DNA from 4 places in the Pseudomonas brassicacearum genome. Region 1 is predicted to be linked to each of the others. Evidence: predicted binding sites of a transcription regulator. Region 1 holds the regulator's gene; each other region holds the start of a gene.
The links. Region 1 encodes sigma-54, which starts transcription at its own class of promoters, with help from an activator protein. Its sites were predicted from a motif close to ANTGGCATNNANNTTGCTNT; they were not measured.
Positions count from the first base shown of each region.

Region 2: the regulator sigma-54 is predicted to act here: its motif matches at 1,610-1,629, upstream of GFU70_RS07940 (flagellar hook-length control protein FliK).
Region 3: the regulator sigma-54 is predicted to act here: its motif matches at 1,986-2,005, upstream of GFU70_RS24330 (pilin).
Region 4: the regulator sigma-54 is predicted to act here: its motif matches at 4,563-4,582, upstream of GFU70_RS08895 (CmpA/NrtA family ABC transporter substrate-binding protein).

Region 1 covers NZ_CP045701.2:1,071,781-1,078,978, reverse strand. The annotation lists gene GFU70_RS04555 (ATP-binding cassette domain-containing protein) at 1-703, opposite strand, end outside; gene GFU70_RS04550 (KpsF/GutQ family sugar-phosphate isomerase) at 978-1,952, shown strand; gene GFU70_RS04545 (KdsC family phosphatase) at 1,953-2,477, shown strand; gene lptC (LPS export ABC transporter periplasmic protein LptC) at 2,485-3,054, shown strand; gene lptA (lipopolysaccharide transport periplasmic protein LptA) at 3,041-3,589, shown strand; gene lptB (LPS export ABC transporter ATP-binding protein) at 3,589-4,314, shown strand; gene GFU70_RS04525 (RNA polymerase factor sigma-54) at 4,479-5,972, shown strand; gene hpf (ribosome hibernation-promoting factor, HPF/YfiA family) at 6,049-6,357, shown strand; gene ptsN (PTS IIA-like nitrogen regulatory protein PtsN) at 6,370-6,834, shown strand; gene rapZ (RNase adapter RapZ) at 6,837-7,198, shown strand, end outside.
Region 2 covers NZ_CP045701.2:1,814,579-1,821,776, forward strand. The annotation lists gene GFU70_RS07940 (flagellar hook-length control protein FliK) at 1-1,565, opposite strand, end outside; gene ccmA (cytochrome c biogenesis heme-transporting ATPase CcmA) at 1,764-2,399, shown strand; gene ccmB (heme exporter protein CcmB) at 2,396-3,064, shown strand; gene GFU70_RS07955 (heme ABC transporter permease) at 3,159-3,914, shown strand; gene ccmD (heme exporter protein CcmD) at 3,911-4,087, shown strand; gene ccmE (cytochrome c maturation protein CcmE) at 4,084-4,539, shown strand; gene GFU70_RS07970 (heme lyase CcmF/NrfE family subunit) at 4,543-6,531, shown strand; gene GFU70_RS07975 (DsbE family thiol:disulfide interchange protein) at 6,528-7,064, shown strand; gene GFU70_RS07980 (cytochrome c-type biogenesis protein) at 7,061-7,198, shown strand, end outside.
Region 3 covers NZ_CP045701.2:5,617,313-5,624,510, forward strand. The annotation lists gene GFU70_RS24315 (DUF748 domain-containing protein) at 1-279, shown strand, start outside; gene GFU70_RS24320 (DUF2845 domain-containing protein) at 281-577, shown strand; gene GFU70_RS24325 (BON domain-containing protein) at 902-1,255, opposite strand; gene GFU70_RS24330 (pilin) at 1,529-1,939, opposite strand; gene pilB (type IV-A pilus assembly ATPase PilB) at 2,165-3,865, shown strand; gene GFU70_RS24340 (type II secretion system F family protein) at 3,868-5,085, shown strand; gene GFU70_RS24345 (prepilin peptidase) at 5,087-5,956, shown strand; gene coaE (dephospho-CoA kinase) at 5,956-6,579, shown strand; gene yacG (DNA gyrase inhibitor YacG) at 6,576-6,776, shown strand; gene GFU70_RS24360 (hypothetical protein) at 6,962-7,177, opposite strand.
Region 4 covers NZ_CP045701.2:2,031,169-2,038,366, reverse strand. The annotation lists gene rlmKL (bifunctional 23S rRNA (guanine(2069)-N(7))-methyltransferase RlmK/23S rRNA (guanine(2445)-N(2))-methyltransferase RlmL) at 110-2,380, opposite strand; gene rmf (ribosome modulation factor) at 2,912-3,127, shown strand; gene GFU70_RS08900 (quinone-dependent dihydroorotate dehydrogenase) at 3,455-4,474, opposite strand; gene GFU70_RS08895 (CmpA/NrtA family ABC transporter substrate-binding protein) at 4,707-5,918, shown strand; gene GFU70_RS08890 (ANTAR domain-containing response regulator) at 5,934-6,509, shown strand; gene GFU70_RS08885 (nitrate/nitrite transporter) at 6,760-7,198, shown strand, end outside.

The sequences.
Region 1 (7,198 bases):
AATCCATCAGTTCCTGGGGCGTACCCTGCCCCAGCACCTGGGTATCACCGACTACATAGATGTAGTCGGCAATGCTGGCGGTTTCGGCCAGGTCGTGGGAGACCACGATGCTGGTGATGCCCAGCGCATCGTTGAGCAGGCGGATCAGGCGCACGAGTACACCCATGGCGATCGGGTCCTGCCCGACGAAGGGTTCGTCGTACATGAGGATCTTCGGATCGAGGGCAATCGCCCGCGCCAACGCGACCCGGCGTTTCATGCCGCCGGACAGCTCGTCGGGCATCAGGTCCAGGGCGCCTCGCAGCCCGACGGCCTGCAACTTGAGCAGGACGATGTCGCGGATCATCTCTTCCGGCAGCTCGGTATGGACCCGCAACGGGAACGCCACGTTCTCGAACACGTCGAGATCGGTAAACAGCGCGCCACTCTGGAACAGCACGCCCATGTGCTTGCGCGCATCGAACAGGTCGCTGCGAGACAACTCGGGAAGATTCTGACCATTGACCCAGACTTCGCCGGCGCTGGGGCGCAATTGTGCCCCAATCAGCCGCAGCAGCGTGGTCTTGCCACACCCGGAAGGCCCCATGATGCCAGTGACCTTGCCGCGTGGAATGCGAATATCGATGTCATTGAAAATGCTGCGCGTCCCTCGCTTGAAGGACAGTCCCTTCAGCTCGACCGCGTAGGCGTTGTCGGCACTCATCTAAACTCCTTGCGATGCAGCCTCACATTCGAATGCCCTGGGCGGTCGACAAGCGCCGGTACCGCCGGGCACGCGAACCGGCGGCGAACTATATCACTGCAACAGCCAAGCGCCCAAGGCCAACGCCCCGCCTGTTAAGTGTGGCTTAAGGTAAAAAGCCACATTTTATGTCGAACCTTGCAGCCCCTCGAACAAAGCATGACGAACTTACGTGAGGGAATTGTTCATTGCCGCTATAATCGCCGCCTTTTCATCGGGCTATACGATTTCTGACATGAGCCAATCCAGCGACCTGATTCAATCGGCACAACGTACCATCCGCCTCGAGCTCGAAGCCGTACAAGGCTTGGTGCCCCATATCGACGCTGATTTCGTACGCGCCTGCGAGATGATTCTGGCCAGCAAAGGCCGCGTGGTCGTGGTCGGCATGGGCAAGTCCGGGCACATCGGCAACAAGATCGCCGCCACCCTCGCCAGCACCGGCACCACGGCCTTTTTTGTCCATCCGGCCGAAGCCAGCCACGGAGACATGGGCATGATCACCCGGGACGATGTCATCCTGGCCCTGTCCAACTCCGGCTCCACCAATGAGATCATCACGCTGCTGCCGCTGATCAAGCGCCTGGGCATCCAGTTGATCAGCATGACCGGCAACCCGGACTCGCCGCTGGCCAAGGCCGCCGAAGTGAACCTCAATGTTCATGTCGAACACGAAGCCTGCCCGCTGAACCTGGCACCGACCTCTTCCACTACCGCTGCCCTGGTCATGGGCGACGCCCTGGCCGTGGCGCTGCTGGAAGCCCGGGGCTTCACCGCGGAAGACTTCGCCTTTTCCCATCCCGGTGGCGCCCTCGGCCGTCGCCTGCTGCTGAAAGTCGAAAACGTGATGCACGCCGGCCAAGAGTTGCCGCAAGTGTTGCGCGGCACGCTGCTCAAGGACGCGCTCATGGAGATGACCCGCAAGGGGCTGGGCATGACGGTGGTCCTGGAAGCCGACGGCAAGCTCGCCGGGATCTTCACCGACGGCGACCTGCGCCGCACCCTGGACCGCACCATCGACATCCACAGTGCCACCATCGAGCAAGTCATGACGCCCCACGGCAAGACCGCCCGCGCCGAGATGCTCGCCGCCGAGGCCCTGAAAATCATGGAAGACCACAAGATCAGCGCCCTGGTGGTCGTCGACGACGAGGACCGTCCGGTGGGCGCCCTGAATATGCACGATTTGCTGCGTGCGGGAGTCATGTAAATGAACACAGAACTGTTGCAACGCGGCCAGGCCATCAAGCTGGCGGTGTTCGATGTCGACGGCGTGCTGACCGACGGTCGCCTGTACTTCCTTGAAGACGGCAGCGAGTTCAAGACGTTCAACACCCTCGACGGCCAAGGCATCAAGATGCTGATGGCCGCCGGCGTGCAGACCGCCATCATCAGCGGTCGCAAGACCCCGGTGGTCGAGCGACGCGCGAAGAACCTCGGCATCCCGCACCTTTACCAGGGGCGCGAAGACAAACTGGTGGTGCTGGACGAGCTTCTGGGCCAACTCAACCTAAGCTATGAACAGGTGGCCTACCTCGGTGACGACCTGCCAGACCTGCCGGTGATTCGCCGGGTAGGCCTGGGCATGGCAGTCGCCAACGCGGCCAGCTTCGTGCGCGAGCATGCCCACGGCGTCACCACGGCGCGAGGCGGCGAAGGTGCGGCCCGCGAATTCTGTGAACTGATCCTGCGCGCCCAGGGCCGCCTCGAAGCGGCCAACGCCGCGTACCTGTGAGCCATTTATGCTGAGCAAGAAGATTCGCACCATCGTGGTGTTCGGCTGTATCGCGGCGATTTTCGCTGCGGTGGGCTACTGGAACATCAGCCCCGAACGGTTTCTCGACCGACCCGCGACCCAGATCGAGGAAAAGATCGACTGGTACGCGACCAACACGCATACCCTGCAGTACCTGCCCGACGGCAAAGTGCAATATGAGATGACGTCCGACAAGGTCGACCACGTAAAGGCCACTGACATTACGCTGGTCACCAAGCCCGACCTGAACATGTTCCGCGGCACCGAGTTTCCGTGGCATGTGCAGAGCGAGCACGCCGAAGTCAATTCCGGCGGCACCGAAGTGGAACTGATCGACTCGGTGCGCATCGCCCGAACCGACGAGAAAAACCGTACGACCATCATCACCAGCACGCGCATGACCGTGTTCCCACAGCAAGAATATGCGCAGACCGAGCAACCCGTTAGAATCGACGGCGCCGGGGGTGTGTCGACCGGCACGGGAATGAAAGCGTATTTGAAGGAAAGCAGGATACACCTGCTATCGAACGTAAGAGGACAGTATGAAGCTCGCTAAAACCCTCCCTATTTTGCTCAGTCTGGGCGCAGCACTGGGAAGCGCGAGCGCCTGGGCTCTTCCCGACGACCGCAACCAACCTATCCGCATCCAGGCCGACGATGCCCAGCTCGACGACAAGAAAGGTGTCGCCACCTACACAGGTGACGTGATCATCACCCAGGGCTCGATGAAGGTCACCGGCAATACCGTGACCATCACCCGCACCCCGGCCGGCGACATCGACGTGGTGACCTCGGTGGGCAACCTGGCCTATTTCGAGCAGTTGCAAACTGCCGGCGATACCAAGCCTGTGCAGGGCTACGGGGTCACCATCCAGTACCACGCCTCCAAGGATCGCGTGGTCCTGATCGACCGCGCCAAGGTCATCGACAAGGACAACAACATCACCCAGGGCGAGAAAATCGTCTACGACACAGTCAAGAAGCTGGCAAGCGCCGGTCGCGCCACCGGCAGCAAGGTGACCGAGTCGCGTCCGCGGATCGACATGGTGATCCAACCGAAAAAGAAAACCGACGAGCAGAAGGCCCAGTAATGGCAACTCTGAAAGCTCAGCATCTGGCCAAGAGCTACAAGAGCCGTCAAGTCGTGCGTGATGTCAGCCTGTCCATCGACAGCGGCCAGATCGTCGGCCTGCTCGGCCCCAACGGCGCGGGCAAGACCACTTGCTTCTACATGATCGTCGGCCTGGTCCAGGCCGACCAGGGTCGCGTACTGATCGACGACCTGGATGTCAGCCACCAGCCGATGCACGGCCGGGCGAAGGCAGGTATCGGCTATTTGCCGCAAGAAGCGTCGATCTTCCGCAAACTGTCGGTTGCCGACAACATCATGGCGATCCTCGAGACCCGCAAGGAACTCGACAAGGCCGGTCGTCGCCAGGAATTGGAAAGCCTGCTGCAGGAATTCCACATCAGCCACATTCGCGACAACCTGGGCATGAGCCTGTCCGGGGGCGAGCGGCGCCGCGTGGAAATCGCCCGCGCCCTGGCCACCGCACCGAAGTTCATCCTGCTCGACGAACCGTTCGCCGGCGTGGACCCCATCTCGGTGGGCGACATCAAGCAGATCATCCATCACCTCAAGGCCAAGGGGATCGGCGTGCTGATCACCGACCACAACGTGCGCGAGACGCTGGATATCTGCGAAACCGCCTACATTGTCAATGACGGCCAGCTGATCGCCGAAGGCGACTCCGCAGCGATCCTGGCCAATGACCTGGTCAAGGAAGTGTATCTGGGCCATGAGTTCCGCCTGTAAGCCAAAGTGTCTGGCGAATCGTTAGAGCGTCGTTTCATTTTATTATGGCGACGCCCTAGGCAAACACTTCAGTTTCAGGCATATAATTTGCTTAAGTTTGGCGCTTCGGCGCCCTGTAGTGGATGGCGCATGTGCGCCGGCGAATAAGGTGTTAAGCCCCTGCCATGAAACCATCGCTAGTCTTGAGAATGGGCCAGCAGCTGACGATGACACCGCAGCTGCAACAGGCCATCCGCCTGCTCCAATTGTCGACCCTGGACCTGCAACAGGAGATCCAGGAGGCCCTGGAGTCCAATCCGATGCTCGAACGCCAGGAAGAAGGCGACGACTTCGACAACACCGACCCACTGGCCGACAACGTCGAGCAGAAGACCAACACCGAAATCCCGGAACCGACCTACCAGGAAGCCGCCCCGACGGTGGACAACCTCGAGGATGGCGAATGGAACGAACGCATCCCCAACGAACTGCCCGTGGACACGGCCTGGGAAGACGTCTATCAGACCAGCGCCAGCAGCCTGCCGAGCAGCGATGACGACGAGTGGGACTTCACCACCCGCACCTCCGCCGGCGAAAGCCTGCAAAGCCACCTGCTGTGGCAGCTGAACCTGGCGCCGATGTCCGACACCGATCGCCTGATCGCCGTGACCCTGATCGATTGCATCAACAACCAGGGCTACCTGGACGAGACCCTCGAAGAAATCCTCGAAGCCTTCGATCCCGAGCTCGACATCGAGCTGGACGAGATCGAAGCCGTCCTCCATCGCATCCAGCAGTTCGAACCGGCTGGCATCGGCGCCCGCAACCTGGGCGAGTGCCTGTTGCTGCAACTGCGCCAGTTGTCCGCCAAGACCCCGTGGCTGGCCGAAGCCAAGCGGCTGGTCACCGACTACATCGACTTGCTGGGCGGTCGCGACTACAGCCAGTTGATGCGTCGCATGAAGCTCAAGGAAGATGAACTGCGCCAGGTGATCGAACTGGTGCAGAGCCTCAACCCGCGCCCCGGCTCGCAGATCGAATCCACCGAGCCCGAATACGTGGTTCCAGACGTAATCGTGCGCAAGCACAACGACCGCTGGCTGGTGGAGCTCAACCAGGAATCGGTGCCCAAGCTGCGGGTCAACGCCCAGTACGCCGGCTTTGTGAAGCGCGCCGACACCAGCGCCGACAACACTTTCATGCGCAACCAGTTGCAGGAGGCGCGCTGGTTCATCAAGAGCCTGCAAAGCCGCAACGAAACCCTGATGAAAGTGGCCACCCAGATCGTCGAGCATCAGCGCGGCTTCCTGGAGTATGGCGATGAAGCGATGAAACCGTTGGTCCTGCATGACATTGCCGAGGCAGTGGGCATGCACGAGTCGACGATTTCCCGGGTAACCACCCAGAAATTCATGCATACCCCCCGGGGCATCTATGAATTGAAATATTTTTTCTCCAGCCACGTCAGCACCTCCGAAGGCGGCGAATGCTCGTCCACGGCCATCCGCGCGATCATCAAAAAACTGGTGGCCGCGGAAAATCAGAAAAAGCCGTTGAGTGACAGCAAGATCGCTGGTTTACTGGAGGCACAAGGCATTCAGGTGGCCCGCCGTACCGTCGCCAAATACCGCGAATCCCTCGGGATCGCGCCTTCGAGCGAACGCAAGCGGTTGATGTAACAGGCCACGCCACAGCGTTCCAGTGGCAGGCATTTCTGCCTGCCGCTTTATGCACTGGCAACGAAGGAGAAGCTGTATGCAAGTCAACATCAGTGGACACCAACTGGAAGTGACCGAACCCCTGCGCACCTACATCGGCGAAAAACTCGACCGATTGGAGAGGCATTTCGACAAGATCACCAACGTGCAAGTCACGATGACCGTCGAGAAACTGCTGCAGAAAATCGAAGCCACGCTGCATATCCCCGGCGGAGAAGTGGTTGCCAACGCAGAGCACACAGACATGTATGCCGCGATTGACCTGCTGACCGACAAGCTGGATCGCCAACTCAAAAAGCATAAGGAAAAGACCCAGAGCCTCCTCCAGGGCGCGACCGGTCGTTAACCCCCCCAATCCATGATCCGACTAGAAACCATCCTGACCCCCGGCCGCTCCCAAGTGAACGCGCCGGGCGGCAGTAAAAAGAAAGCCCTCGAACACATTGCCAACCTGATCCACCGCGAGGTGCCTGATCTGGTCATGCAGGACGTCTTCGAGGCCCTGGTTGCCCGTGAAAAACTCGGTTCCACCGGTTTTGGCAACGGCATCGCCATTCCCCATTGCCGTCTCAAGGGCTGTGAGGCGCCGATCAGCGCGCTGTTGCACCTTGAAACGGCTATCGATTTCGACGCCATCGACGGCGCCCCGGTCGACCTGCTGTTTGTATTGCTGGTACCGGAAGCGGCGACCGATGCGCACCTCGAGCTGCTGCGCCAGATTGCCAGCATGCTGGACCGCAAGGAAGTGCGCGAAAAACTGCGCAGCGCACCAAGCAACGAAGCGTTGTACCAGGTTGTCCTGGACGAGCAGAACGGTCATTAAAAATGCGCATGATCATTGTCAGTGGCCGCTCCGGCTCCGGTAAAAGCACGGCCCTCGCCGTGCTTGAGGACAGCGGCTACTATTGCATCGACAATTTGCCCGCCGGCCTGCTGCCGGAACTGGCCGAGCGCGCCCTGATCCACACCGAGCTGGCGCAGCCACTGGTGGCGGTCTCCATCGATGCGCGTAACCTGCCAAGCCACCTGTCGCGTTTTCCTGAACTGCTCGAGGAAGTGCGCAGCCGGCATATCCAGTGCGACGTGCTGTACCTGGATGCCGATGAAGAGACACTGCTCAAGCGTTTTTCCGAAACCCGCCGGCGCCACCCGCTGAGCAATGCCAACCGCTCCCTGGCCGAAGCCAT
Region 2 (7,198 bases), 740 kb from region 1:
GTTTCGTCTACCCAGCGTTGTTCCAGGCGGGTCTTGGGGCCTTGGGGCGGGGTGCCGAGGTGGCAGTCCAGGTCGCCGACGTTCAGGCCACAGGTCACCAGGCGCTCACGCAATGCTGTCAGGTTGCTTTCGATCAGGCTCGCGGTGTACGGCCGTTCCGCCCACAACTGGCTGGACAGGCTGCCGCTGAGCAACTGCGCCTGAACCTGCAACGGGCCTAACGGTTCCATGTCGAACGCCAATTCCACCCGCCAGAGCTGCTGCTTCGGCTCGCGTTCTTCCCGGCGTTCGTCTGGTTGTTCCCGGGGCGGGGTTTCCTCGCGCTGGAACTTGACCTGCAACGGCACGATGTCCTGCAGGTTGCGCATCGGGATTTCCAATTGCCAAGTGCTCATCAGCCGACCGTCGTCGGTCAGGCCGGTCTGTTCCAGGCTCGACAACTGATGGCTTTGCAAGCGTGACACGGCGGCAGCGGCCAGGCGCAACAGGTGTTCCAGGTTGCCTTCTTCATCCTGGCCTTTCATCAGGCGCGAGGGCAGTGGGAAGCTGGTGGGTTGGGGCTTGGCGCTGACCTGGCCGAGGGTTCCCAGGGCATTGCGGACAAAACTGGGCAGCACCTGGGCCAGGGTGTTGGCGGCAATGATGGCCGTGAGGTTGGTGGAGGCGGGCAGGGCCGGGGTCAGTTGGGCGATCAGCTTGAGCAGGTCGCCTTTGAGGTCCGGTGCCGGCCCCGGCAGCTGCCCGGCGAGCAACTTGCTTTCCAGGAACACACCGCTGGCGACCATGGCTTGGGCCAACCCCTTGGGCGTGCTCAACTGCTGGACATCCGGCAGGCTGGCCAACAGGCGTGTCACCGCGGCGCGCAGCTCGGCACCGGTGTCGTCAGTGGCCGGCAGGTTTTGCAGGGCCGTGATCAGGCTGTCCAGCGAGCCCTGGCGGCTCACTTGGGTGACCAGTTGCTGGCTCACAGCCAGTTGCTCCTGGCGGTTGCTCAGCGGAACGAATTTCAGCGTCTGGGTATCTTGCACCTGGGCACTCAAGAGTGTGCCGATGCGCAGTGGTTGCGGGCTGTCGATGTCCAGGGTATTGCCAGCCTGGGCGGTGTTGAGCAGGCTCACCAATGACCGATAGACCGCCGGTTGCCCAGGCAACTGCGGCAACGCCTGACTGGTCAGCACTTTACCTTGCAGAAGGGTGCCGACCGGCATCTGCGCCGTGTCGATGCGCGTCAAGGTGGCGACGCTGGAGGCCACGGCCTGTTGCACGGCGATCGCCAGGTTGCTGGCGGACGGCTGGGTCACGGCCAGGCTGGTGCCTTGGGGCAACGGCTGGGTGCTGGTGGCCTGCACGGTGGTCTGGCGGCCGCTCTCCAGAGTGACCTTGAGCAACAGCTGGAAAGTCTGGTCGGCCTGCTTGAGCGACAGCACTTCGGCCTGGGCGATCTGGCCCGAGCTGATCAGGCCTTCGGTCGGCACCAGCAGTTTGAGCAACTCGCCACTGACCACTGGCGCGCGCGTCGTTGCCGTGGGCTGGGGCACCGGCAGGATGTTCATGTCGCCTGTCATTTGCGGTCTTACCTTGGGGAAATAAGCTCTCTTGAGAGTGGGTTAGGGCATGTATAATGCCGCCCGTCTTTCAGGGAGTGGCGAAAACCTTGCAATTGTTTGACGCAGCTCTGTGGAACAGGCCGTCAATGCATCTATGCTGCACCACTTTAACGGCCGCTGCACCGCCGACTTGAACCGTATAAGGCCCGCGATCCCTTGACCAGTCCTCTCCTGCAAACCGTCGGCCTCGCCTGTGAGCGAGACTTGCGACTGCTTTTCGAAAATCTCGAATTGAGACTCTCGCGTGGCGATATGGTGCAAATCAGTGGTCCCAACGGCAGCGGCAAGACCAGCCTGCTGCGCCTGCTGGCCGGGTTGATGCAACCCACCGCAGGCCAGGTGTTGCTCAATGGCCAGCCCTTGCACAGCCAGCGCAGCGAACTGGCCCGCAATCTGCTGTGGATCGGCCATGCCGCCGGTATCAAGGATTTGCTGACCCCCGAAGAGAACCTCAGTTGGCTCTGCGCATTGCATACGCCGGCCGGCCGCGAAGCGATCTGGCAGGCGTTGGCGGCGGTAGGGCTGCGCGGCTTCGAAGACGTGCCGAGCCACACCTTGTCCGCCGGCCAGCAACGCCGCGTGGCCCTGGCCCGGCTGTACCTGGACAGCCCACCGTTGTGGATTCTCGACGAGCCGTTCACCGCCCTGGACAAGCAGGGCGTCGCGCAGCTCGAAGAACACTTGGCCCGGCACTGTGAAAATGGCGGCATGGTGCTCTTGACCACCCACCACACGCTGACGCGGATGCCGGCCGGTTATCGCAACATTGATCTGGGGAACTGGGCCGTATGAGTGTGTTTGGCCTGTTGCTTGCCCGCGAGGCGCGCCTGCTGTTCCGTCGTCCGGCCGAATTGGCCAATCCGCTGGTGTTCTTCGCCATTGTCATTGCATTGTTCCCGTTGGCGGTCGGGCCGGAGACTCAATTGTTGCAAACCTTGTCTCCGGGACTGGTCTGGGTCGCTGCGCTTTTATCGGTCCTGCTCTCGCTGGACGGGCTTTTCCGCAGTGATTTCGAAGACGGCTCACTGGAACAGTGGGTCCTTTCGTCGCACCCCCTGGCCCTTCTGGTTTTGGCCAAGGTACTGGCACACTGGGTTTTTTCCGGCCTGGCACTGGTATTGCTCTCGCCACTGCTGGCGATGATGCTGGGGCTGCCTGGCGCGTGCATGCCAGTGCTGCTGGTGTCGCTGCTGCTGGGTACACCGGTGCTGAGCCTGCTCGGTGCGGTGGGTGCGGCGTTGACGGTGGGGTTGAAGCGTGGTGGCCTGCTGCTGGCGCTGCTGATCCTGCCGTTGTATATCCCGGTCTTGATCCTGGGCAGTGGTGCCTTGCAAGCGGCGTTGCAAGGCATGCCCGCGACCGGTTATCTGCTGTGGCTTGGGAGCCTGACCGCCCTGGCGATAACCCTGACACCCTTTGCAATAGCCGCTGGCCTGAAAATCAGCGTCGGCGAATAATAACGAGGCCTGGTCAAAAACTGACCACTTCTTTGGAAGTAAAGGCTGCCCCGGCGGTTCGTGACGGCGAGCCGCAACCGTGATGGAAACAGCAATGAACTGGACCTGGTTTCACAAGCTCGGCTCACCCAAGTGGTTCTACGGCATCAGCGGCAAACTGCTCCCATGGCTGAGCATCGCTGCACTGTTGTTGATTGGTTCTGGCGTGGTCTGGGGCCTGGCCTTCGCACCGCCGGACTACCAGCAAGGCAACAGCTTCCGCATCATCTACATCCACGTGCCCACGGCGATGCTGGCTCAGTCCGTCTACGTGATGCTGGCGGTGTGCGGTGTGGTCGGGCTGGTGTGGAAGATGAAGCTGGCCGACGTGGCCCTGCAATGCGCCGCGCCCATCGGCGCCTGGATGACCGCCGTGGCGTTGGTCACCGGGGCCATCTGGGGCAAGCCGACCTGGGGGTCGTGGTGGGTCTGGGATGCGCGACTGACGTCGATGCTGATCCTGCTGTTCCTGTACTTCGGTCTTATTGCGCTGGGCAACGCCATCAGCAATCGTGACAGTGCCGCCAAGGCCTGCGCGGTACTGGCGATTGTCGGCGTGATCAACATCCCGATCATCAAGTACTCGGTGGAGTGGTGGAACACCCTGCACCAGGGCGCAACCTTCACCCTCACCGAAAAACCGGCGATGCCTGTCGAAATGTGGCTGCCGCTGTTGCTGACCGTGCTGGGTTTCTATTGCTTCTTCGGTGCGGTGCTGTTGCTGCGCATGCGCCTGGAAGTGCTCAAGCGCGAGTCCCGGGCCAGTTGGGTGAAGGCCGAAGTACAGAACAGCCTGGAGGCCGCTCGATGAGTTTCGCTTCATTCGGCGATTTCCTCGCCATGGGCCATCATGGCCTGTATGTCTGGTCAGCCTATGGCATTTGCCTGGTGGTGCTGGCCCTCAACGTGGCGGTGCCGATCCTGGCCCGCAAGCGGTATCTGCAACAAGAGGCGCGTCGTCTGCGCCGGGAGAACGGTCAGTGAATCCGCTGCGCAAAAAACGTCTTATCATCATTCTTGCGATCCTGGTGGGTGTCGGTGCCGCGGTCGCCCTGGCCCTGAGCGCCCTGCAGCAGAACATCAACCTGTTCTACACCCCGACCCAGATCGCCAACGGCGAAGCGCCCAAGGACACGCGCATCCGCGCTGGCGGCATGGTGGAAAAAGGCTCGCTGGAGCGCTCCGGGGATTCACTGGACGTGAAATTCAATGTCACCGACTTCAACAAGACCGTGACCATCACCTATCGCGGCATCCTCCCGGATCTGTTCCGCGAAGGGCAGGGCATCGTTGCCCTGGGCAAACTCAACGCCGAGGGCGTGGTGGTGGCTGACGAAGTGTTGGCCAAGCACGACGAAAAATACATGCCGCCGGAAGTGACCAAGGCCCTGAAAGACAGCGGCCAGTCGGCGCCCGCTCCCGTGAAGGAGGGTTGATCGATGACGACCGGCATCTTTATTCCCGAACTGGGCCACCTGGCGATGATCCTGGCCCTGTGCTTTGCCCTGGTGCAAGCCGTGGTGCCGTTGCTGGGCGCCTGGCGTGGCGATCGTTTGTGGATGAGCCTGGCCCAGCCGGCGGCATGGGGGCAGTTTGCTTTTATGCTGTTCGCCTTCGGTTGCCTGACCTATGCGTTCATGTCCGACGACTTTTCCGTGGAATACGTCGCCAGCAACTCCAACAGCGCCTTGCCCTGGTACTACAAGTTCAGCGCGGTGTGGGGCGCCCATGAGGGTTCACTGTTGCTCTGGGCGTTGATCCTGGCCGGTTGGACCTTCGCCGTTTCGGTGTTCTCCCGGCAGTTGCCCCAGGTGATGCTGGCCCGGGTCCTGGCAGTGATGGGCATGATCAGCACCGGTTTCCTGCTGTTTTTGATCGTTACCTCCAACCCGTTCGAGCGCATCCTGCCCCAAATGCCGACGGATGGCCGCGACCTCAACCCCTTGCTGCAAGACATCGGTCTGATCGTTCACCCGCCCATGCTCTACATGGGCTACGTCGGCTTCTCCGTGGCCTTCGCCTTCGCCATCGCCGCGTTGCTTGGTGGGCGCCTCGATGCCGCGTGGGCACGCTGGTCGCGTCCGTGGACCATCGTTGCCTGGGCCTTCCTCGGCATCGGCATCACCCTCGGCTCGTGGTGGGCCTACTACGAGCTCGGCTGGGGCGGCTGGTGGTTCTGGGACCCGGTGGAAAACGCCTCGTTCATGCCTTGGTTGGTGGGCACGGCGCTGATCCATTCCCTGGCGGTTACGGAAAAACGCGGTGTGTTCAAGAGCTGGACCGTGCTGCTGGCCATCGCGGCGTTCTCCCTGAGCCTGCTGGGGACGTTCCTGGTGCGTTCCGGCGTGCTGACGTCGGTGCATGCCTTCGCCTCGGACCCTGAGCGTGGCGTGTTCATCCTGATGTTCCTGCTGTTCGTGGTCGGCGGTTCGCTGACGCTGTTCGCCCTGCGTGCGCCGGTGGTCAAGAGCCAGGTCGGCTTCAACCTCTGGTCACGGGAAACCCTGTTGCTGGGCAACAACCTGGTGCTGGTGGTGGCCGCGTCGATGATCCTGCTGGGAACCTTGTACCCGCTGGTGCTCGACGCGCTGTCCGGCGCCAAGCTGTCGGTCGGGCCGCCGTATTTCAATGCGCTGTTCATCCCGCTGATGGCGATCCTGATGGTGGTGATGGCCATCGGTATGCTGGTGCGCTGGAAAGACACTCCGGTCAAGTGGCTGCTGGGCATGTTGACCCCGGTGCTGCTGGGCACGGCCGCCCTGGCCGTGGTGGCCGGCGTGGCGTATGGCGACTTCAACTGGGCGGTGCTGGCGACGTTCGTGCTGGCAGCCTGGGTGTTGCTGGCGGGTGTACGGGACATCTTCGACAAGACCCGGCACAAAGGCCTGATCAAAGGCCTGCCAACCCTGACCCGCAGTTACTGGGGCATGCAGGTCGCTCACCTGGGCATCGCCGTCTGCGCCCTGGGCGTGGTGCTGTCCAGCCAGAACAGCGCCGAGCGCGACCTGCGCCTGGCGCCGGGTGAGTCCATGGACCTGGGGGGCTACCAGTTCGTGTTCGAGGGCGCCAAGCATTTCGAGGGGCCGAACTTCACGTCCGACAAAGGCACCGTGCGGGTCATCCGCAACGGCCAGGAAATCACCGTGCTGCACCCGGAAAAACGTCTCTACACCGTGCAGAACTCGGTGATGACCGAAGCCGGCATCGATGCCGGTTTCACCCGCGATCTCTACGTGGCGCTGGGCGAGTCCCTGGGCGACGGCGCGTGGGCGGTACGGGTCCACGTCAAGCCGTTCGTGCGCTGGATCTGGTTCGGTGGCTTGCTCACTGGCCTGGGTGGGGTGCTGGCGGCGCTGGATCGGCGTTATCGAGTCAAGGTGAAAACCCGGGTGCGTGAAGCCCTGGGCGCGACGGGAGCCACTGCATGAAACGTTGGTTGATGTTGGTGCCGCTGGCGCTGTTCCTGTTGATGGCGGTGTTTTTGTACCGGGGGCTGTACCTGAATCCGACCGAGTTGCCTTCGGCGATGATCGGCAAGCCGTTCCCGGAGTTTTCCCTGCCATCGGTGCAGGGCGATAAAACCTTGACCCGTGCCGACCTGCTGGGCAAGCCGGCGCTGGTCAACGTGTGGGGCACCTGGTGCATTTCCTGCCGGGTCGAGCACCCGGTGCTGAACAAACTGGCCCAGAACGGCGTGGTGATCTACGGCGTCAATTACAAGGACGTCAATGCCGACGCCTTGAAGTGGCTGGCCGAGTTCCACAATCCGTATCAACTGGACATTCGTGATGAAGACGGTTCCCTGGGCCTGAACCTGGGTGTCTACGGCGCGCCGGAAACGTTCTTCATCGATGCCAAGGGCGTTATCCGCGACAAATTCGTCGGCGTGATCGACGAACAGGTCTGGCGCGAGAAACTGGCCGCCAAGTATCAGGCGCTGGTGGACGAGGCCAAGCCATGACGCGCTGGTTAGCCGCCGCCATCCTCGGCCTGAGCCTTGCCGGTGTGGCCCACGCCGCCATCGACACCTACGAATTCGCCAACGACGGCGAGCGCGAGCGGTTTCGCGAACTGACCAAGGAACTGCGCTGCCCC
Region 3 (7,198 bases), 2.0 Mb from region 1:
ATCTACCGCACCCGCCTCAAGACCCAACCGCCCGTGGAATGGACGCAATTGGATAAAAAGGCCCGCACCGAGAAACTGCGTGAAGGCGTGATCAAGTTCTGGAGCGGCAGCGACGTGCTCTTGCGTCAACTGGGGCAGGAACGGGCCAGCAGCATCAAGGATTTCCTGGTCGACAAAGGCCAGTTGGCCGACGACCGCGTGTATTTCATCGACGCCAGCCTCGGCCAGGCCGAAAGCGATGGCCGGGTGATTACCCCGATGCATCTGGATGCCGAATAAGATGAAACCTGGGTTTGGGCTCTGCCTGGGTCTAGTGCTGGCCGCCGGCCAGGCCGCGGCGGCCGACACGCTGCGCTGCGGCAGCCAGTTGATCAGCGTCGGTGACCGCTCCAGCGAAGTGCTGCAAAAGTGCGGTCAGCCGGCGGCGCGGGATGACCTGGGTTACAAGCGCAGTGTCAATCGCCGGGAGGAATACCCGGTGGAAGAATGGACCTACGGCCCCAACAGCGGCATGTACCAGTACCTGCGTTTCGAAGGTAATCGGCTGGTGCAGATCACCAGCAAGCGGGGGCGGTGACCTTGTCCGCACAGATGTGTTGAATGTGCCGCCGCCATCGCGAGCAAGCTCGCTCCCACATTGTTCAGGGTGATCTCAAAATCCGTGTTCACCGCCGCCCCCTGTGCGAGCTTGCTCGCGATGGCGGCAACTCGGTTCTGACTTACGTGCAAACGCTGACCCGCAGATTGATTCCCCAGAATAGAACAGGCCCCCGGCACGAATGCCGGGGGCCTGTAATGGCCACGTCCGTGTGGCCTTTCGCATGAACTCCAAAGCAACGGCAAACGTATATCCTGGCCCGCTTGCCGCGCCTTCTCCCAGTCCAGGCGAGAAGTCTTAGCCTTACTCGGATTTCAGGCCATCAGCCGATACGGCTTTCACACCTTTGATCTTTTTGGCGATCGCCACGGCGGTCTCTTTTTGCGCATCAGTTACTGCAGTAGTCGAAGACAGGGACACAACACCTTTATTGGTTTCGACTTTGATATCGGTGCCTGGAATGCCTTTTTCGGTGACCAGGTCAGCTTTGACTTTGGTGGTGATCCAGGTATCGGAGACGTCTTCTTTAGCCTCTGTCACTTCACCAGCAGCCAGCATCATTGGCGCCTGAGTTGCTTGAGTGGTCTCGGCGAATGCGCTAGCCATGGTCAGGGTCAGAGCGGTAGCAGCGGCGGCAGTGATAGCGAACTTCTTCATACGAGTAACTCCTGTTTTTCTCAAAAACTGCCGGAGGTGCATCCCGGCAGGGTTATCAGGAGTAGTGCGAACGCTGTGCCAGCTTTGAAACTTTTATTAATTGCTTATAAATCAGTAAGTTAAGCGAAACGGTAATTTTCTATATCATGCAAAATGCATGAAGCGATGATTCTGGACATGCAACTTGCGGGTTTTGAACCTCTCTCCTAAGTTTATGAATTGCGAACGGTTTTCTGGCGAGGGAGGGCTTCCTCCCTCGCCATATGAAACCAATCAAACACCAGGGCAGCCGGCCGGTAAGAACTCCTTGGCAGCGGTAGAAGCACACGTCCAGGCGCCATTCGCGTCACGACTGAGCGTGATCGTCTTGGACGCTACGGCAGCGGGAGCGTTCTGAAGGGTACAAACGATGGTGCCTGTACCCGCTGAAGCGGTACCTGTGACTGCGATTGCGCAGTTGCTGGTAGGCGTCGTTATGCTCATGTTGGTCGCTGAAGGGTTAGTGCCTTGATTCATCATGTCCTCAAACGGCACCTTCAGTGCAGAAATTTCCCCGAGCCCCGCCGTCGCCTTCGCCCGCGCCTGATACTTCGAATATTGCGGCAACGCAAAGGTCGCCAGAATGCCGATGATCGCCACGACGATCAGCAGCTCGATCAAGGTAAAACCACTCTGCTTATTCATAGACATCTCCCATGCATGAGTCGAAATCTCATGACCTGAATCGGCCATTGCAGGGCACATGCCAACCCTCAAGCTCCATCAATAAAGGGGGTTGAACCCACACAACGGCGACGTCCTACCTCAACAACCGCACTATCTGACGTTTTTTGTCACCCTGCCCCCGCTGGTTTGGCGTCGAGGCTTGACTAGGCTATAAGTCATGAATCGTTCGCCGCCGGGATTCCCATGAATGACATCGCCCTCAGCGGCCTGACCAAGCAATTGGTGTTGGCCGAACTGCTCACCGAGCAAAGTGCGCAACAGGCGTATCAACAGGCCCAACGCAGCCGCATCCCCCTGGTCAGCTATCTGGTGCAGAACCAACTGGTGCAGAGCCGCCAGATCGCCGAGATCGCCTCGGAGCATTTCGGCGTTGCCCTGCTGGACCTCAACAGCCTGGACAAAGAAGCCCAACCCAGCGGCCTGGTCAGCGAAAAACTGGTGCGCCAGCATCACGCCCTGCCGCTGTGGCGGCGTGGCAACAAATTGTTCGTGGGCATCTCCGACCCCACCAATCACCAGGCCATCAATGACATCCAGTTCAGCACCGGCCTGACCACCGAAGCCATCCTGGTGGAGGACGACAAGCTCAGCGACGCCATCGAAAAGTTCTTCGAATCCAGCAGCACCGGCCTGGAAGGCATGGGCGATGTCGACCTCGACGGCTTGGACATAGAATCGATCGACGACACCAGGCAGGAGTCCATCGCCGGCCAGGACACCGACGACGCGCCCGTGGTGCGCTTCGTCAACAAGATGCTGCTGGACGCGATCAAGGGCGGCTCTTCCGACCTGCACTTCGAACCCTATGAAAAGATCTACCGGGTGCGGGTGCGCACCGACGGCATATTGCGCGAAGTGGCCAGGCCGCCTATCCAGTTGGCCAACCGTATCGCCGCGCGCTTGAAAGTCATGGCCAGCCTGGATATTTCCGAACGGCGCAAACCCCAGGACGGGCGCCTGAAAATGCGCCTGTCGAAAACCAAGTCCATCGATTTCCGGGTCAACACCCTGCCCACGCTCTGGGGCGAAAAAGTGGTGATCCGGATCCTCGACCCGTCCAGCGCGCAAATGGGCATCGATGCCCTGGGCTACGAACCGGACCAGAAAGACCTGTACATGGCCGCCCTCAAGCAACCGCAAGGGCTGATCCTGGTGACAGGCCCGACCGGCTCGGGCAAGACCGTGTCGCTGTACACCGGGCTGAATATCCTCAACACCGTGGACATCAACATTTCCACTGCCGAAGACCCGGTGGAAATCAACATGGAAGGCATCAACCAGGTCAACGTGAATCCGCGCCAGGGGCTGGATTTCGCCCATGCCCTGCGCTCGTTCCTGCGCCAGGACCCGGACGTGATCATGGTCGGCGAAATCCGTGACCTGGAAACCGCCGAAATCGCCATCAAGGCCGCCCAGACCGGGCACCTGGTGCTCTCCACCCTGCACACCAACAGCGCCGCCGAAACCTTGATCCGCCTGCAGAACATGGGCATTCCGGGGTTCAACATCGCCACCGCCGTGCACCTGATCATTGCCCAGCGGTTGGCGCGCAAACTGTGCAGCCACTGCAAGACGGCCATCGAGATCCCCGAGGAAGCCTTGCTCAAGGAAGGTTTCCCTCGGGAACGCATCGGCACATTCACGATCTATGAGCCGGTCGGTTGCGAACAGTGCAACCACGGTTACAAAGGGCGCGTGGGGGTTTACGAAGTGGTCAAGAACACGCCCGAGCTGCAACGGTTGATCATGGCCGAGGGCAACTCGCTGGAAATCGATCTGCAAATGCGCAAGGACGGTTTCAATGACCTGCGCACGTCGGGGCTGCTAAAAGTGATGCAGGGCGTCACCAGCCTCGAAGAAATCAACCGGGTCACCAAGGATTGAACATGGCGGTCAAGGCAGTCAAAACCGATGTTTACACTTGGGAAGGCAAGGACCGCAAAGGCACGAAAATGACCGGCGAGCTGACGGGCCAGAGCCCGGCCCTGGTCAAGGCACAGCTGCGCAAGCAAGGCATCAACCCGCAGAAGGTGCGCAAGAAATCCACCTCGATATTCAGCAAGGGCAAGCGCATCAAGCCGCTGGATATCGCCCTCTTCACCCGCCAGATGGCGACGATGCTCAAGGCCGGCGTACCGCTGTTGCAGGCGTTCGACATCATTGGCGAAGGCTTCGACAACCCCAACATGCGCAAGCTGGTGGACGAGGTGAAGCAGGAAGTCGCCGCCGGCAACAGCTTCGCCGCAGCGCTGCGCAAGTGCCCGCAATATTTCGACGAGCTGTACTGCAACCTGGTGGACGCCGGCGAACAGGCCGGTGCCCTGGATACCCTGCTGGACCGGGTCGCGACCTACAAGGAAAAGAGCGAAGCGCTCAAGGCCAAGATCAAGAAAGCCATGACCTATCCTGCGGCCGTGGTCCTCGTTGCCGCCGTGGTCACGGGGATTCTGCTGGTCAAGGTGGTGCCGCAGTTCGAATCGGTATTTTCCGGGTTCGGCGCGCAATTGCCGGCCTTCACGGTGATGGTCATCGGCCTGTCGGAATTCATGCAGCAGTGGTGGTGGATGTTGCTTGGCGGGTTGGCAGGGGCTTTTTTTGGTGTGAAGTACGCGCTCAGGCGTTCGGAGCGCTTTCGCGACTGGCGCGACAAATGGCTGCTCAAGCTGCCGCTGATAGGCACCTTGCTGTACAAGTCCGCCGTGGCTCGCTACGCCCGTACGCTTTCCACCACCTTCGCCGCCGGCGTGCCACTGGTGGAGGCCCTCGATTCGGTGTCTGGCGCCACCGGCAACGTGGTGTTCAAACGTGCCGTGCAACGCATCAAGCAGGAAGTCTCGACCGGCATGCAGTTGAATTTCTCCATGCGCGCCTCAGGGATCTTTCCGAACCTGGCGGTCCAGATGACCGCCATTGGCGAGGAATCCGGCGCGCTGGACGACATGCTCGACAAGGTGGCGAGCTTTTATGAGGCCGAGGTGGACAATCTGGTGGACAACCTCACCAGCCTGATGGAACCCTTCATCATGGTGGTCCTGGGGGTGGTCGTCGGTGGCCTGGTGGTTGCCATGTACCTGCCCATCTTTCAACTTGGCTCTGCGATCTGACATGCCCCTGAGCGAATTCTTCGTGCTGTATCCCCTGGCTTTCGTGCTCGTTGCAGCATTGCTCGGCCTGATCATCGGCAGCTTCCTCAACGTGCTGGTGTGGCGCCTGCCGAAGATGCTCAACCGCGAATGGCGCCTGCAGGCCCACGACCTGCTGGGCCTGCCGGCCGAACCCCCGGGCCCGGTCTACAACCTGATGCTGCCCCACTCCCAGTGCCCACACTGCGGTCATCGCATCCGCGCCTGGGAGAACATCCCCGTACTCAGCTACTTGATGCTGCGCGGCCGCTGTTCGAGCTGCGCCGCGCCCATTGGCAGGCGTTACCCCCTGACCGAAGTGGCCTGCGGGGCGTTATCGGCGTTCGTCGCCTGGCATTTCGGCTTTGGCTGGCACGCCGCGGTGGTGATGGTGTTGACCTGGGGCCTGCTGGGCATGAGCCTGATCGACGCCGAACATCAATTGCTGCCCGATACCCTGGTGCTGCCGTTGTTGTGGCTGGGCTTGATCGTCAACAGCTTCGGGCTGTTCGTGTCCTTGAACCAGGCAATGTGGGGTGCGGTGGCCGGCTATCTGGCGCTGTGGTCGGTTTTCTGGGTGTTCAAGCTGATCACCGGCAAGGAAGGCATGGGCTATGGCGATTTCAAGCTGCTGGCGATGCTTGGCGCCTGGGGTGGCTGGCAGATCCTGCCGCTGACGCTGCTGTTGTCGTCGCTGGTGGGTGCCGTTCTTGGGGTGATTGTACTGCGCTTGCGTGATGCTCCCGGGTCGACGCAGATCCCTTTCGGGCCTTATCTGGCCATTGCCGGCTGGATTGCCTTGCTCTGGGGTGGTCAAATAACCGACTTCTATTGGCAGTCTGTCGGTTTCTAATGAATACCCCTTTGGAAAAACCCTGGATTCTCGGCCTGACCGGTGGCATCGGCAGCGGCAAGAGCGCAGCGGCCCAGCACTTCATCGACCTGGGCGTGCACGTCATCGACGCCGATCATGCGGCGCGTTGGGTGGTGGAGCCCGGGCGCCCGGCGCTGGCGAAAATCGCCGAGCACTTCGGCCCCGGCGTATTGCAGGCCGACGGCGCCCTGGACCGGGCGGCGCTGCGCAAGCTGATCTTCGAGAATGCCGATGAACGCCGCTGGCTCGAGGCGCTGCTGCATCCGCTGATCGCCGAGGAAATCGCCCATCATCTGGCCCAGGCACAATCGCCCTATGCAATCCTGGTATCGCCGCTGCTGATCGAGTCAGGGCAGTACGCCATGACCCAGCGGATCCTGGTGGTCGATGCGCCGGAACAACTGCAGATCGAACGTACGTTGCAGCGCGACCAGACCAGCGAGCAACAGGTCCAGGCGATTCTCAAGGCCCAGTCCAGCCGCCAGGATCGCCTGAGCCATGCCGACGACGTGGTGGTCAACGATCGCGACCTCGCCTGGCTGCACAGCGAGGTCGAGCGCCTGCATCACTTTTACCTTACTTTGCGTGGAGGCCAATCATGAGCCAAACCCCAACCGTTGATTGCCCAACCTGTGGCGCCCCTGTGGAATGGAGCCCGGAGAGCAAATTCCGGCCGTTCTGCTCTGATCGCTGCAAATTGATCGACCTCGGCGCCTGGGCGTCGGAAGAACACAAGATTCCGGTCAGCCCCGACGCCGAGGACGAGCTGTTCAGCGAAGACTTCGAGCAACGCCACTAAGGCCCGGTCGAATCATTGTGGCGAGGGGATTTATCCCCGCTGGGCTGCGAAGCAGCCCCAAAAAAAGCTATTTACGGTCAATTTGAAACACCATGCGGTCAGGTTTCAGGGCTGCTACGCAGCCCAGCGGGGATAAATCCCCTCGCCACAGAGTCATCTGCGTTCCTGGTGACCAGCATTCACCCCTAAGGCCGCATGAAACCGTAGTCCTGCTCATCATCGAGGTTTTCCGCCAGGAAACTCAACTCATCGGCCAGGTCTTCAGGGCTGCGCACTGTCTTGCTCTGTTGCACGATCGCACTGAGCAAGGCGCGCAGGCTCAAGCCTGGGTCAAAACCGATCTCCATTGCGGCGTCGTGGCTACGCCTGATTTCTTGTCTCGCCCACTCATAAACACTCATGGCTGTGCTCCTGGAAATTTT
Region 4 (7,198 bases), 960 kb from region 1:
AGCCCTGGACACAGCCTAAGTTATAGCTATTAGCCATCACTTTGACCAGTCCCCAAACGAGGCCGCAAGCCTTGAATTACAAGGCTTCGTGGATCCAATCAGCTACAGGTCAACGGGCCGTGATCTTCCAGGCACGGTGGATCTTATTGTTACGCGCAAAATCCGGATCAATGGTCTTGGCCGTGATCTCCTCCACCGAGTAGCGCTCGCCGAGATTGTCCTCGAGCTGGAACTTGCGGAAGTTGTTGGAGAAATACAGCACGCCGCCTGGCGCCAGGCGCGCCATGGCCAGGTCTAGCAACTGCACGTGGTCGCGCTGCACGTCGAACACGCCTTCCATGCGCTTGGAGTTGGAGAAAGTCGGCGGGTCGATGAAGATCAGGTCGTACTCGTCACGACTGGCTTCAAGCCAGGCCATCACATCGCCCTGCTCCAGGCGGTTCTTGTCGGAAAAACCATTGAGCGACAGGTTGCGCCGCGCCCAGTCCAGGTAGGTCTTGGACAGGTCGACGCTGGTGGTACTGCGCGCCCCGCCCTTGGCGGCGTGGACGCTGGCGGTCGCGGTGTAGCAGAACAGGTTGAGGAAACGCTTGCCGGCGGCCTCTTTCTGGATCCGCAGGCGCATTGGCCGATGGTCGAGAAAGAGCCCGGTGTCCAGGTAATCAGTAAGGTTGACCAGCAGCTTCACGCCACCTTCGTTGACCTCGGTGAACTTGCCCTGGGCGCTCTGGCGCTCGTACTGCTTGGTGCCGCTCTGGCGCTCGCGACGCTTGATCACCACGCGGCTCTTGTCCACGTTCAGCGCCTGGGGAATCGCCGCCAGGGCGTCGAACAACCGGGCCGAGGCTTTTTCCGGGTCGATGGACTTCGGCGCGACGTATTCCTGGACGTGCACCCAGTCGTGGTACAGGTCGATGGCCATGGAATATTCCGGCATGTCGGCGTCGTAGACCCGATAACAGTCAATGCCTTCACGCTTGGCCCACTTACTCAGCAACTTGAGGTTTTTTTGCAGGCGATTGGCGAACATCTGCCCACCTTCGCTCAACCGCGCCTGCTCGACCACAGGGGCCGGCGCCGGTGCTGGCTTGATCGGGTTGCCGTTCTTGTTGTACTGGCGCTCTTGCGGTACTTCAGGGGCTTGATCGTAGGCGGCCTGCTCACGCTCGGCCTGGCGCTGTTCCGGGGTGCGACGCTCACCAGTGACGAATTGATCCGGCAACACCTTGATCAGCAGCAATTTGCACGGCAAGGCGCCGTTCCAGAACGAATACTGCTTGTGGCTGCGAATGCCCATGCGCTTGCCCAGGTCCGGCGCACCGGTGAACACAGCCGCCTCCCAGTTCAAGCACGCCTGGCGCAGACGCTCGCCCAGGTTCTGGTAGAGGTAAAGCAGGCTGGCCTCATCGCCCAGACGCTCGCCGTACGGTGGGTTGCAGATCACCAGGCCCTTCTGGTTCTGGTCCGGACGCGGCTCGAAGGTGGCGACCTCGCCTTGATAGATCTTGATCCACTCGCTCAGGCCGGCACGTTCGACGTTGTTGCGGCCCGGCTGGATCAGCCGTGGGTCAGCTTCGTAGCCACGAATCCACAACGGCGGCTTGGCCAGGCCGGCGGCGGCGCGGGCAGTGGCCTCTTCGTGGAGTTTCTTCCACAGTGCCGGCACGTGGCCGAGCCAGGCGGTGAAGCCCCACTGCTGGCGACGCAGGTTCGGTGCCATGTCGGCGGCAATCATCCCGGCTTCCACCAGGAACGTGCCCACACCGCACATCGGGTCGGCCAGTGCCCCGCCTTCAGCGGCAATGCGCGGCCAACCGGCGCGGATCAGGATCGCGGCAGCGAGGTTTTCCTTCAGCGGCGCGGCGCCTTGCTGCAGGCGATAACCGCGCTGGTGCAGGCTGTGGCCGGAGAGGTCGAGGGAAAGGATCGCTTCGCCGCGGTCCAGGCGCAGGTGAATGCGCAGGTCCGGATTGAGCTTGTCGATGGACGGCCGCTCGCCCGATGGCGTGCGCAGCTTGTCGACGATGGCGTCCTTGACCTTCAAGGCGCCGAAATGGGTGTTGTCAATGCCCGAACCGTGGCCGCTGAACTCCACGGCCAGGGTGCCATCGGCCAGCATGTGGTCTTGCCAGTCGACATCCAGCACGCCGTGGTACAGGTCTTCGGCGTCCTTCATCGGGAAGCGCTTGAGTACCAGCAACACGCGGTTGGCCAGGCGCGACCACAGGCACAGGCGATACGCCGTTTCCATGTCGGCCATGCCGCGCACGGCCGAGGTGTGCTCGCGCGCTTCTTCAAGGCCAAGCCCGACGGCTTCCTCGACGAGCAGGCCTTCGAGGCCCTTGGGGCAAGTGAGGAAGAGTTCGAAACGATCGGACATGGGATTTCCAGAGCCTTTGGCTAAGTGGACCGGGCAACGCATTGCCGGGCCGGGTTCAATCAGGTGCTTTTCTCAAGAGCACCCGCGTGGCACGAAAGTGTGCCGCACCACCCTCGCCGCTCAGGTTAAAAGAGCTTAGAGGCGAAGGTAGATAAAAAATTCTGTGCAACAAATTGTGAAAACTCGACCCTTTCGTCGAATAGTACCCGAGTGCAACGGGAGGACATTCTCATCCGAACCAGACCTACCCCTTTCGGCGCAGGGCCGATCATACAGGGGTCTTGCTCAAAAGCGGTCAACGAACATCAAGTTACTTATCGCCCTAACATCTTTATTGTTACGCGCTTATGACAAAACGATCATTCCATCCATGTGACGCTTTGGTTAGAACTCAACACAGGTTGACGTCACAACGGCGTCAACACCTCGGCTCGTCACGCCGGCAACGAGCCACCAACGGCAGAATGACTCTGCCCCGACCTCGATAGAGGTCGACGCTAAGTAACAGTCAACAAGTGAGGGCAACACCCTATGAGAAGACTTAAGCGTGATCCGTTGGAAAGAGCATTTTTACGTGGTTACCAATATGGCGTTGGTGGTAAATCCCGTGAGCTTTGCCCCTTTACTCTACCGTCGGTACGTCAAGCCTGGATCAATGGCTGGCGAGAAGGACGCGGCGACAACTGGGACGGTATGACCGGCACTGCGGGTATCCATAGACTCAACGAACTTCACGCCGTCGGCTGACACAGGGCTTAATACTCAAGAACCCGATAAATTTGACACCCATATCGATTTAACCACGCACGTCCCATCCGGACGGCGGGCTACGGCCCAGGGGGCTCCTTCGAGGAGCCCTTTTTAATGCCTGGGTTTCATGAGCGCTCTGCATGCCTGAACTGCAAACACTCTTGTGGGCTAACTCATCCTTCTGTGGGAGCAAGGCTTGCCCGCGATGAAGACAACGCGGTCTACCTGGAACCGAGGCGCCTGCATCGCGAGCAAGCTTTGCTCCCACCAAGGTTTACTCCCACAAAAAACCTGCTTGCCACCATAGAGCCGGCCGCGCCTGGATCAACCCAACGCCGCAATGGCATCCACCGACTCACGAATCAACGCCGGCCCCTTGTAGATAAAGCCCGAATAAATCTGCACCAGGCTCGCCCCTGCGGTGATCTTCTCGGCGGCGTGGCGGCCTTCGGTAATCCCGCCTGCGGCGATGATCGGCAAGCGCCCCGCCAGTTCAGCGGCCAGCACCTTCACCGTGTGGGTGCTCTTGTCACGCACTGGCGCGCCAGACAAGCCGCCCGCCTCGTCACCGTATTCCAGCCCTTCGACCCCTTCACGACCCAGGGTCGTGTTGGTGGCGATTACCGCGTCCATGCCCGTCTCGATCAGGGCCAGGGCTACCTGGGTGGTCTCTTCGTCGGTCATGTCCGGGGCGATCTTGATCGCCAGCGGCACGTGCCGGCCGTGAATCAACGCCAGTTCTGCACGACGCCGGGCCAGGTCGGCCAGCAGTTGCTTGAGCGAATCACCGAATTGCAGGCTGCGCAGCCCCGGGGTGTTGGGGGAGCTGACGTTGACAGTCACGTAGCTGGCGTGGGCGTAGACCTTGTCCAGGCAGATCAGGTAGTCGTCGACGGCGCGCTCCACCGGCGTGTCGAAATTCTTGCCGATGTTGATGCCCAGCACGCCCTTGTACTTGGCCGCAGCCACACGGGCCAGCAGATGATCGACGCCCAGGTTGTTGAACCCCATGCGGTTGATGATCGCCTCGGCTTGCGGCAGGCGGAAAAGCCGTGGCTTGGGGTTGCCCGGCTGCGGTCGAGGGGTGACGGTGCCGATTTCCACGAAACCGAAACCCAACTGGGCGAACCCGTCGATGGCCGCGCCATTCTTGTCCAGGCCTGCCGCCAACCCGACCGGGTTGGGGAACTCCAGGCCCATGACCGTCACCGGCAATTTTGCCGGGGCCTTGCACAGCAATCCATTGAGGCCCAGGCGTCCGCCGGCGCCAATCAGATCCAGGGACAGGTCGTGGGAGGTTTCCGGGGAGAGTTTGAACAGCAGTTCACGGACCAGGGTGTACATGGGCGGCTTTGACTCGGGCGACGAAATGAGGCGGCGATTATAGCCGGGCAACGGCGGCTCAAGCGAGGCGCCCGCACAAAACGATAGCGCTGGCATATGCCTTGCACCCTTTTGGTCATCAGCGCCCATGCCAGCGACGGAATGAGTGCCACACTGTTTTAAGGGACAACGGCGTCGTCGTCCGGTCTCCTGGGCCCGGACACGGCGCTTTTTTTTGCGGAAGGTGATACCGATGAATGAAGTTCCAGCCAACCCCCTGGCCTGGGTCAACGGCAGCGATGCCCCGGAAAAGAGCGCGGTCAACCTCGGTTTCATGGCCTTGAGCGACTGTGCCCCGGTGGTGGTCGCCGCCACCCAGGGCTTCGCTCAGCCCTACGGCCTGACCCTGAACCTCAAGCGCCAGGCGTCCTGGGCCAACCTTCGCGACAAGCTGGTCAGCGGCGAAATCGATGCCGCCCACAGCCTGTATGGGCTGATCTACGCAGTGCACCTGGGCATCGGCGGGGTCGCGGCAAGCGACATGGCCGTGCTGATGGGGCTGAACCAGAACGGCCAGAGCATCAACCTGTCCCATGGCTTGCAGGCCCAGGGCGTGACCAGTCCTGAAGCACTGGAACGGCATGTGCACCAAACTCGCCCGAAACTGACCTTCGCCCAGACCTTCCCCACCGGCACCCACGCCATGTGGCTCTATTACTGGCTTGCCGCCCAGGGCATCCACCCGTTGTCGGACGTCGACAGCGTGGTCGTGCCTCCGCCGCAAATGATCGCGCACCTGCAAGCCGGGCGTATCGACGGGTTTTGCGTCGGCGAGCCCTGGTGCGCCAGCGCAGTGAAGCAGAACCTGGGCTTCACCCTGGCGACTACCCAGACCATCTGGCCCGATCACCCGGAAAAAGTCCTGGGTTGCACCCGCGCGTTCGTCGAGCAATACCCCAATACCGCCCGGGCCCTGGTGATGGCGATCCTCGAAGCCAGCCGCTTCATCGAACAAAGCAACGAAAACCGTCGCAGCACCGCGCAACTGTTGACTGCGCCTGAATACCTCGACGCCCCGCTGGACTGCATCGAGCCGCGCCTGCTGGGAATTTATGCCGACGGCTTGGGCAACAGCTGGCAGGATCCCCACGCCATGCGCTTTCATGGCAACGGCGAGGTGAACCTGCCGTACCTGTCCGACGGCATGTGGTTCATGACCCAGTTCCGCCGCTGGGGCCTGCTGCGCGAAGACCCGGATTACCTGGCCGTGGCCCAGGACGTCCAGCAGCTCAAGCTGTACCGCGAAGCCTGCGCGGCGCTGGACATCGCGTCCCCGCGCCAGGACATGCGCAGCAGCCAGCTGATCGACGGCATCACCTGGGACGGCTCGGATCCGGCCGGGTACGCCCGCAGCTTCAAACTGCACGCCTTGAGCGATGCGGCTCCCCTTCTCGCCAGCCGCTGACAGGAGCCCACGACCATGCTGCGTATCCTGCTGATCAACGACACCGCGAAAAAAGTCGGTCGCCTCAAGGCCGCCCTGATGGAAGCCGGATTCGAAGTGATCGACGAATCCGGCCTGACCATCGACCTGCCGGCGCGCGTCGAAACGGTGCGTCCGGACGTGATCCTGATCGATACCGAGTCACCCGGGCGCGATGTGATGGAGCAAGTGGTACTGGTCAGTCGCGACCAGCCACGACCGATCGTCATGTTTACCGACGAGCACGACCCCAATGTGATGCGCCAGGCGATCAAGTCGGGCGTCAGCGCCTACATCGTCGAAGGCATCCACGCCGCGCGCCTGCAACCGATCCTCGACGTGGCCATGGCCCGCTTCGAAAGCGACCAGGCCCTGCGCGCCCAACTCCTGGCCCGGGACCAGCAACTGGCCGAACGCAAGCGCATCGAACTGGCCAAGGGCATGCTGATGAAGATGAAGGAATGCAACGAGGAACAGGCCTACACCCTGATGCGGCGCCAGGCCATGAGCCGCCAGCAGAAGCTGATCCAGGTGGCGGAGCAGATCATTGCCATGAATGAGCTGCTGGGCTGAACGCCTTGTAGCGTCTGGCTCGCGATAGTCCCCCTTGTTGGCACAGATCTCGCTTAAGCAAACCCACAGGTAACCAACGGCGGTTGCCCCACCTACGACAAAGACGTCGCACACCCTCCTTGCCTCTCTGGCGATCCGGGTTGCGGCGTTTTTTTGTTTTGGCCCTTCGGGGCCGGTGGTGCGACCACAGGCGGCGCACTGCTCAAAAGCACTGACTCATTTCTCGAGACTTTTACAGCTGAGGTGCGCGATGAATTCAAGCTTCTGGAAATCCGGCCATACCCCGACACTGTTCGCGGCCTTCCTCTACTTCGACCTGAGTTTCATGGTCTGGTACCTGCTCGGTCCTCTAGCGGTACAGATCTCCGCTGACCTGCACCTGACCACCCAGCAACGCGGCCTGATGGTGGCGACGCCGATCCTGGCCGGCGCCGTGCTGCGCTTGTTCATGGGCCTGCTGGCCGATCGAATTTCGCCAAAGGCCGCCGGCATGGTGGGCCAGGTGATCGTGATCGGTGCCCTGTTCTGCGCCTGGAAACTGGGCATCCACAGCTACGAACAAGCCCTGCTGCTCGGCCTGTTCCTCGGTGTGGCCGGCGCATCGTTCGCCGTGGCCCTGCCGCTGGCGTCCCAGTGGTATCCGCCACAGCACCAAGGCAAGGCCATGGGCATTGCTGGCGCCGGTAACT